DNA from 3 places in the Streptomyces sp. NPDC001450 genome. Region 3 is predicted to be linked to each of the others. Evidence: riboswitches for the same ligand, from Rfam matches in the RefSeq annotation. Region 3 holds a riboswitch; each other region holds the start of a gene.

Region 1 (2,255 bases), on a different contig from region 3:
GGCTTCAGCCAGATCCATCCGGCGCGGGTCATGGCCGCCTGGGTCACCGACAGCCCGAACACCCAGCTCAACGGACGGGAGAGCTCGCTGCGGTTCCGTTTCGTCAGCTCGATGGCCGGGGTGCTCGGCGTCGGTGGCGACCTCACCGAGTGGACCGGGGAGGAACTGGCCGAGGCCCACCGGTGGGTGGAGCTCTACAAGGAGATCCGCCCGGTCGTCCAGCGCGGCGACCAGTACCGGCTGCGGCCCCCGACGGGCGGCCTGAGCGCCGTCCAGTACGTCCTCGGGGACGCGGCCGTGGTCCTCGCCTGCCTCCAGGCGCAGCGCTACGGCGAGCCGGTGCCGGCGCTGCGGCTGCGCGGACTCGACCCGACGGCGTCGTACGAATGCCGCGAAACGGGCGAAGTGCACCGAGGGGCGGTCCTGCTGCACCACGGGCTGCGCACCGGACTGAAGGGTGACCTGGATGCGACGGTTCTCCGACTGTGCCGCATCTGAGCTGTCTGTCCGAATTGGCACCTTCGTTCCAACTCGGTCTGGAGTGAGGGAGCGTGTGGAGCCGGCGCGTGAGGAGCGTCATATTCGTCACCGTGCGTCGTGCGTCATGTTCACGTAATCCCCATAAAGGCGAAGGCAATTGAAAAGGGGGAGGATTCGGGGATTCACGGAAAGTGACCGTGAATTCCCGAATTCGATCACTTGAATCCCCGACGTCTGGAACCAGCTGCTTGTCCGGGTGCGTCTTGCTCGCTTACGTTCGCCACCAATCCGGACGGAACGCCGAATCCTGCCGCCGCCCGGAGTCCCCACACACTTCACCCGTGTTCGGCAGGAGCGGGGGACCCGCCAGGTACGACTGCCTGTCCCGGTCTCCGAGACAGGCTGGGGTGCAGCCGCGCACCACGCGGCCGGGCAGCTCCAGCCCGAACCCGTCAGCTCACCTCGCAGGCGCCGGAGAGGAATGCGCCATGCCCGCGAAGGGTAAGCACCGCCGTCCCAAGACCCCGCGTTTCACCCGCTCGATCGCAGTCGCCGGAACCGGTGGCGCCGCGCTGGCCCTGCCGCTCCTCGGGGCCACCGGAGCGCACGCCGCCACCACGCAGTCCGTTCCCGGAAAGGCCGTGCTGTCCCTTCCGGCCGTGGAAAAGGCGGCCGTGAAGAAGGCGGCTGTGAAGAAGGCGGCCGCACAGCAGAATTCGGGTGTGCGTACCTACACGGTGAAGTCCGGCGACTGGCTTGCGAAGATCGCCGGCGCGCAGCACGTCAGCGGCGGCTGGCAGCGGCTCTACGACGACAACCGGCAGGCCGTCGGTCAGGACCCCTCGCTTATCCACCCGGGTCTGAAGCTGTCGCTCGGCGCGAAGGCCGCCCAGGCGCACACCGAGCCCTCCGCCCCGGCGCCGGCGTCCCCGTCCCGGTCCCAGTCCGGCCAGGCCTCCGGTGCCGCCACCGCACCCTCCGCCCCCTCCGTGCCCTCCACCGGCCACACCCTCCCGGTCGCCGGCGCCACCATCGGCACCGGCTACCACGTGGCCGGCAGCATGTGGTCCAGCGGCTACCACACCGGCGTCGACTTCGTCGTGCCGACCGGTACCCCGCTCAAGGCCGTCGCCGCCGGCACCGTCGTCTCCGCCGGGTGGGGCGGCGCGTACGGCAACCAGGTCGTCATCAAGCTGAACGACGGCTACTACGCCCAGTACGGCCACCTCTCGCAGCTCTCCGTCTCGGCCGGCCAGACCGTGACCGCGGGCCAGCAGATCGGCCTCTCCGGCGCGACCGGCAACGTGACCGGCCCGCACCTGCACTTCGAGATCCGCACCACGCCGAACTACGGCTCGGACATCGACCCGGTCGGCTACCTCCGCTCCCACGGCGTCGCCGTCTGAGGCTCCCGGCACCGGGACCCACTCTCGAGAATCACCTGCCTGACAGCCGCCGAGGGCCGGACCCCGTCCCGGGGTCCGGCCTTCGGCGTGTGCGCACGTCAACGCGTCCGACCGGGGCGCTATTCCTGGATTGGCAAATGATTTAAGGGTGTCTCATCTCACCGTTCGTCAACCCCTGCCTACGGTCGCGTAGGTCACATCCGAAGGTGAATCATGGTCCGACGTGGCAGACGATTCGAAGAATGACAACAGATCAGTGATCGGGTCGTACGTGGCGGTGGGGGACAGCTTCACCGAGGGCGTGGGCGACCCCGGCCCCGACGGGGCGTTCGTGGGCTGGGCCGACCGGTTCGCGGTACTGCTCGCGGA
Region 2 (2,255 bases), on a different contig from region 3:
CTGATCGCCACCGACCTGGACGGGACGCTGCTGCGCGGCGACGACACCGTCTCCGACCGGTCGCGCGCCGCGCTCGAGCGGGTGACGCGGGCCGGCGCCCGGCACCTGGTGGTGACGGGCCGCCCGGCCCCCCGGGTCCGGCCCCTCCTGGAGGGACTCGGCAGCACGGGGCTCGCGGTGTGCGGGCAGGGCGCGCAGGTCTACGACGCCGGCGCCGACCGTCTGCTGTGGTCGGTCCGGCTGGACCGGGAACTGGCCGAGACCGCGCTCGGCAAGATCGAGGCCGAGGTGGGGCAGGTCTACGCGGCCGTCGACCAGGACGGCGTGGAGGGGCTCACCCTGATCGAGCCGGGGTATCTGATGCCGCACCCGACCCTGCCCGCCATGCGGGTCGGCCGCCGCGACGACCTGTGGTGCGAGCCCATCAGCAAGGTGCTGCTGCGCCACCACACGCTGTCCGACGACGAGTTGGCGGCGATCGCGCGCTCGGCGGTGGGCTCGCTGGCCACGGTCACGATGTCGGGGCCCGGGACCGTGGAGCTGCAGCCGTGCGGGGTCACCAAGGCGACGGGGCTGGCACTGGCCGCCGAGTACCTGGGGATCGCCGCCGACCGGGCCCTCGCGTTCGGCGACATGCCCAACGACATCCCCATGTTCGACTGGGCCGGACGCGGTGTCGCCATGGCCAACGCCCACCCCGAACTCAAGGCCGTCGCCGATGAGATCACCACGTCGAACGAGGACGACGGCATCGCCGTCGTCCTCGAAAGACTGTTCCCGACCGACTGACCGGGATATCAGTAGGGCCCGCCGTGGGCGCCGGTCAGTAGGCGCCGAAGACGTTGTCGATCGACCCGTAGCGCGCGGCCGCGTAGTTGCAGGCGGCCGTGATGTTCGCGACCGGGTCGTAGATGTTGAAGGACGTTCCGGCCACGTGGTACGCGTTGAACGTCGGGTCGATGACCTGGAGCAGGCCCTTGGACGGGATGCCCTTGGCCGCGTTGGAGTCCCAGAGGTTGATGGCCGCCGGGTTGCCCGACGACTCGCGCATGACGTTGCGGTAGATGCCGTTGTACGTCCCCGGGATGCCCTTCTGAGCCATGATCGCGAGTGACTCGCGGATCCAGCCGTCGAGGTTGTTCGGGTACCCGGCGAGCGTGGTGGACGGCGTGGTGGCCGTGGGGGTGGCGGCGGACGCGCCGGTCGCGCCGATGAGCGGGAGGGCGAGCACGGCGGCGCCGGTGCCGAGGACGGCGAACTTGCGGACGAGGCGGTTGGCGCGGGTGCGGCGGGGCTGAGCGGCTGCAGGCATGGGGGCGTTCCTCTCCGTCGCCTGCGAGGTGAGCTGTCGGGTTCGGGCGGGGAGGTGCCCGGCCGTGCCCCTGGGGGGAGGCACGACTTCACCCCTAGCCGTCCCGGCGCGACGTGCGTCGTCCGGTCCGGCGGCTTACCTGGGTCCCCCGCTCCTGCCGTACGAATGAGTTCGTCGATGGGTGGTGTCAGACGCGGCAGGATTCGGCGTTCGCCTGACTGGCCCGGAAGCTATGCGACAGCACATGTCAGGAACAAGTACTGGATTCACCCAATGAGGCAGTTGACCTTGATCTGTTCCGAATGGGGCACTTGATCCTTTGCGGTTGCCAACCCTCAACTGGCCGATGCGGCAAGGGGAGAACGAGGGTGGTGCCGATTGGCCGATTCACGGGCCCGCGTGACCCAATTCACGAAATAGCAAAGAGTGTCAAATCAGACATGGGGGATTCGGGAGATTTGCTGGGTGTGATGCGAAAGGAGTACTCCGCCCACCGTGCGGTTCGCGACAAATCGGGCGAGATCCTGTTAAGTCATTGTGTACTCATACTTATCAGATGATCAAAAACATACCGGCCGTGATCCGATACCGCCCGGGCTGGACCGGTGGGCGCTATCGGTGATCGAAACAGGACCGGATACGCTGACTTGAGTGATGGCAACGACCTATCGACAAACCGTGTAGTCGCCAGCAGACACCAGCAGACAGGAGACCCCTCGTGACCGTCGTCGGGCCGTTCGGGCTGAGCGTGCGGGACCAGGCTCTGGAAGCCGATGTCCAGGCCGGATTGACGGCTGTCGAGGAAGGCTTGCTCGAAGCCACCAAGAGCGAGGTCCCGTTCATCACGGAGGCCGCGCAGCACCTCGTACGGGCCGGCGGGAAGCGGTTCAGGCCGCTGCTCGTGATGCTCGCGGCGCAGTTCGGCGACCCGTACGCGCCGGGC
Region 3 (2,255 bases):
CGACGGTGAGCGGTGCGGCGAACGAGCCGGTATCGGTCGGGAGGGCTGCAGTCGGAGGTGCGGCGAACGAGCCGGTGTCGGTCGGGAGAGGAACGGCGAAGGACCCGGTGTCGACGGTGAGCGGTGCGGCGAAGGAGCCGGTGTCGGTCGGGAGGGCCGAGGGCAAGGGCGCGGCGAAGGAGCCGGTGTCGGTCAGGGGCGCTGTCGCGGTCGGGCGGTTGAAGGGCTCGGTGGCGGCAGGAAGCGCGGTGACGCCGAGCGCGGTGGCCGCTTCCTGCGCCGGGAACACGCCAGGTGCCGCCCACTGCGGTGCGCGCCACTGGTCCTCGGCCGGCTGCGGTGCCTGACCCGCTGCGGTGCCCAGGGCGTCCGGCGCGGGAGTGGGCTGGGCAGCCGCGGCGCGCAGGGCGATGCCGCGGGACAACAGGTCCCGTGCCGCGGCGAGTTTCCGCCGGTTCTCCGCCTTGGACACCGCCGGGGCGGGTCGCCGGGACTCGGTGCCGGGGGCAGGTAGTGCCCGGGACTCCTGCTGCGGGGGCGTCGGGGGGGCGGGCAGAGCGGGGAGAGGGAGGGCGGTCGTCTGCGCCGAGGTGCGGCCCGCCGGTTCCAGCATGGCCCGGCTCGGCGGCTCGGCCGCGGCTCGGCCGGGGAGCTCCGGAGCGGTGCGGTCGGCCGCTACTTCCATGACCCGGCTGGTCAGTTCAGGAAGGGCACGGCTCGTCAGTTCGGGGACGGGCCGAGCGGTCAGCTCGGTGGCGGCCCCGCTCGGCAGCTCCGGCAACGCACGGGCACCCGTCCTCCCCGAGGGGCCGGCGGGCAACTCCGGCAGGCCTCGTCCCGGTGTCTCCCGGTCGCGAGCGGGGCGATCGCCGTCGCCTCGGTCCCCGGGGAGGGCCGGGGCGGCCCGCCGGCCGGGCATCCGGTCCGCCGGCAGTACCGCGGGTACGGACGGGCCGAGCTTGGCCCGCGCCCCTTCGAACCACTGCTTGGCCACCTCGTCGAGGGCCGGGTCCGAGCGCCGGTTCGGCCGCTTGGCCAGCGGAACACCACGAGTCCGCGTCGCCCCCGCCATGGCCCGTGTCGCGTTGAAGTTCCCCGTCTCGTCCTCGGCCCGGTCGTAGAGGGAGTTGATCCGCTGCCGGACCTCGTCGCGGCTGTCCGTCGCCATGAAGGGACGCACTCCTTCCGTGCTCCGCCTACCGAGCCGGCTGTCGGGTTCGGGCGGTGGGTTCCGGAAGGCGTGCCCTACGGCCGTCGCCTGCAAGGGCGTTGGCCGATTCACCCCGAAGTCGGTCGGGTCCCCGGCTCCGGCCGCACTCCACGGTGCACCGGATTCGGCGGGGGCCACGCGGCCCGGCGCGGTTCGCCGGGGGAGCCGTGCGGCCTGGTCGTCAACCTAGCCAATTTGTGTGGCCCGTGTGAAGGTTGAAGTGCGCAATGTCCGATACGGATATGTGATGTTCGTCTTGCCGTTCGAGACGAGGCACCCCCTGGGTGGCGCGGTGCCTATGAGATTCTGATGAATTCTCGGGACGCCTGAACACTCGGGCGCCCGGATCCGTATGGGGCGGGGGATTTCCATGCCGAGCCGCTCGACAGACTCAGAGGTACTTCCGTGGGACGCAACACGCGCAGACGCCCGACCCGTGCACGACGCGCGACCTTCGCAGCGGTCGCCCTGATGCTGGGCGGAGGCGGGCTCGTCGCGGCGAATGTCTACGCCTCGGCCTCCGAGGGCACATGGGGCGGGGACAGCGGCCCCGACGCGACGGGGCAGGTCCGCTCCGCGGGCATGGCCACGATCGACTGTCCGGACGTCGGCAGCCGGCTGACGACGGTGCCGGACGGCGCCCGCGAGGCCGTCGACCGCGAACTCGCCCAGCTGGACCAGCAGATCGCGGCCGCGTACCAGCAGCTCCAGGCGTCGGCCGAGTCCGTCCGCCAGGACCCTTCGGCCGCGGACGACCCCATCATGAACCCGCTGAAGGAGAAGCGGTCGGCCACGATCGAGCGGATCGCCGTCGCCATCGACCAGGTGGGGGACCGGCCGGAAGGACTGGAATCCCTGGCCGCCTGCACCCTGCGCCCCGGCCAGGACGGCGCGGGCGGCGACACGGGCGACGCCGGCCAGAGCAGCGCCACCCCGAGCGACGGAGCCCAACAGGGTTCCGGCCAGGGCCAGAACGGCGCCGGCCAGGGCGGCAACGGCCCCGTCGCCTCCGACTACGCGGACATCACCTCCGTACAGCCGAACG

What was found. A riboswitch is a leader RNA that binds a small molecule or an ion and turns the genes downstream of it on or off. The one in region 3 is predicted to bind cyclic di-AMP.
Region 1: it holds a riboswitch for cyclic di-AMP, as region 3 does, so the genes downstream of both, ACWC5O_RS04280 (peptidoglycan DD-metalloendopeptidase family protein) here and ACWC5O_RS02095 (hypothetical protein) in region 3, are expected to answer to the same signal.
Region 2: it holds a riboswitch for cyclic di-AMP, as region 3 does, so the genes downstream of both, ACWC5O_RS23725 (transglycosylase SLT domain-containing protein) here and ACWC5O_RS02095 (hypothetical protein) in region 3, are expected to answer to the same signal.

The regions. Positions count from the first base shown of each region.
Region 1 is NZ_JBSFHY010000003.1:169,291-171,545, reverse strand. Features, by position in the region: gene ACWC5O_RS04285 (alpha-galactosidase) at 1-498, shown strand, start outside; cyclic di-AMP (ydaO/yuaA leader) riboswitch at 802-964, shown strand; gene ACWC5O_RS04280 (peptidoglycan DD-metalloendopeptidase family protein) at 969-1,886, shown strand; gene ACWC5O_RS04275 (SGNH/GDSL hydrolase family protein) at 2,143-2,255, shown strand, end outside.
Region 2 is NZ_JBSFHY010000021.1:131,728-133,982, forward strand. Features, by position in the region: gene ACWC5O_RS23720 (HAD family hydrolase) at 1-789, shown strand, start outside; gene ACWC5O_RS23725 (transglycosylase SLT domain-containing protein) at 824-1,312, opposite strand; cyclic di-AMP (ydaO/yuaA leader) riboswitch at 1,318-1,499, opposite strand; gene ACWC5O_RS23730 (polyprenyl synthetase family protein) at 2,031-2,255, shown strand, end outside.
Region 3 is NZ_JBSFHY010000002.1:54,773-57,027, forward strand. Features, by position in the region: partial or broken gene ACWC5O_RS02095 (hypothetical protein) at 1-1,168, opposite strand, end outside; cyclic di-AMP (ydaO/yuaA leader) riboswitch at 1,179-1,350, opposite strand; gene ACWC5O_RS02100 (DUF1996 domain-containing protein) at 1,682-2,255, shown strand, end outside.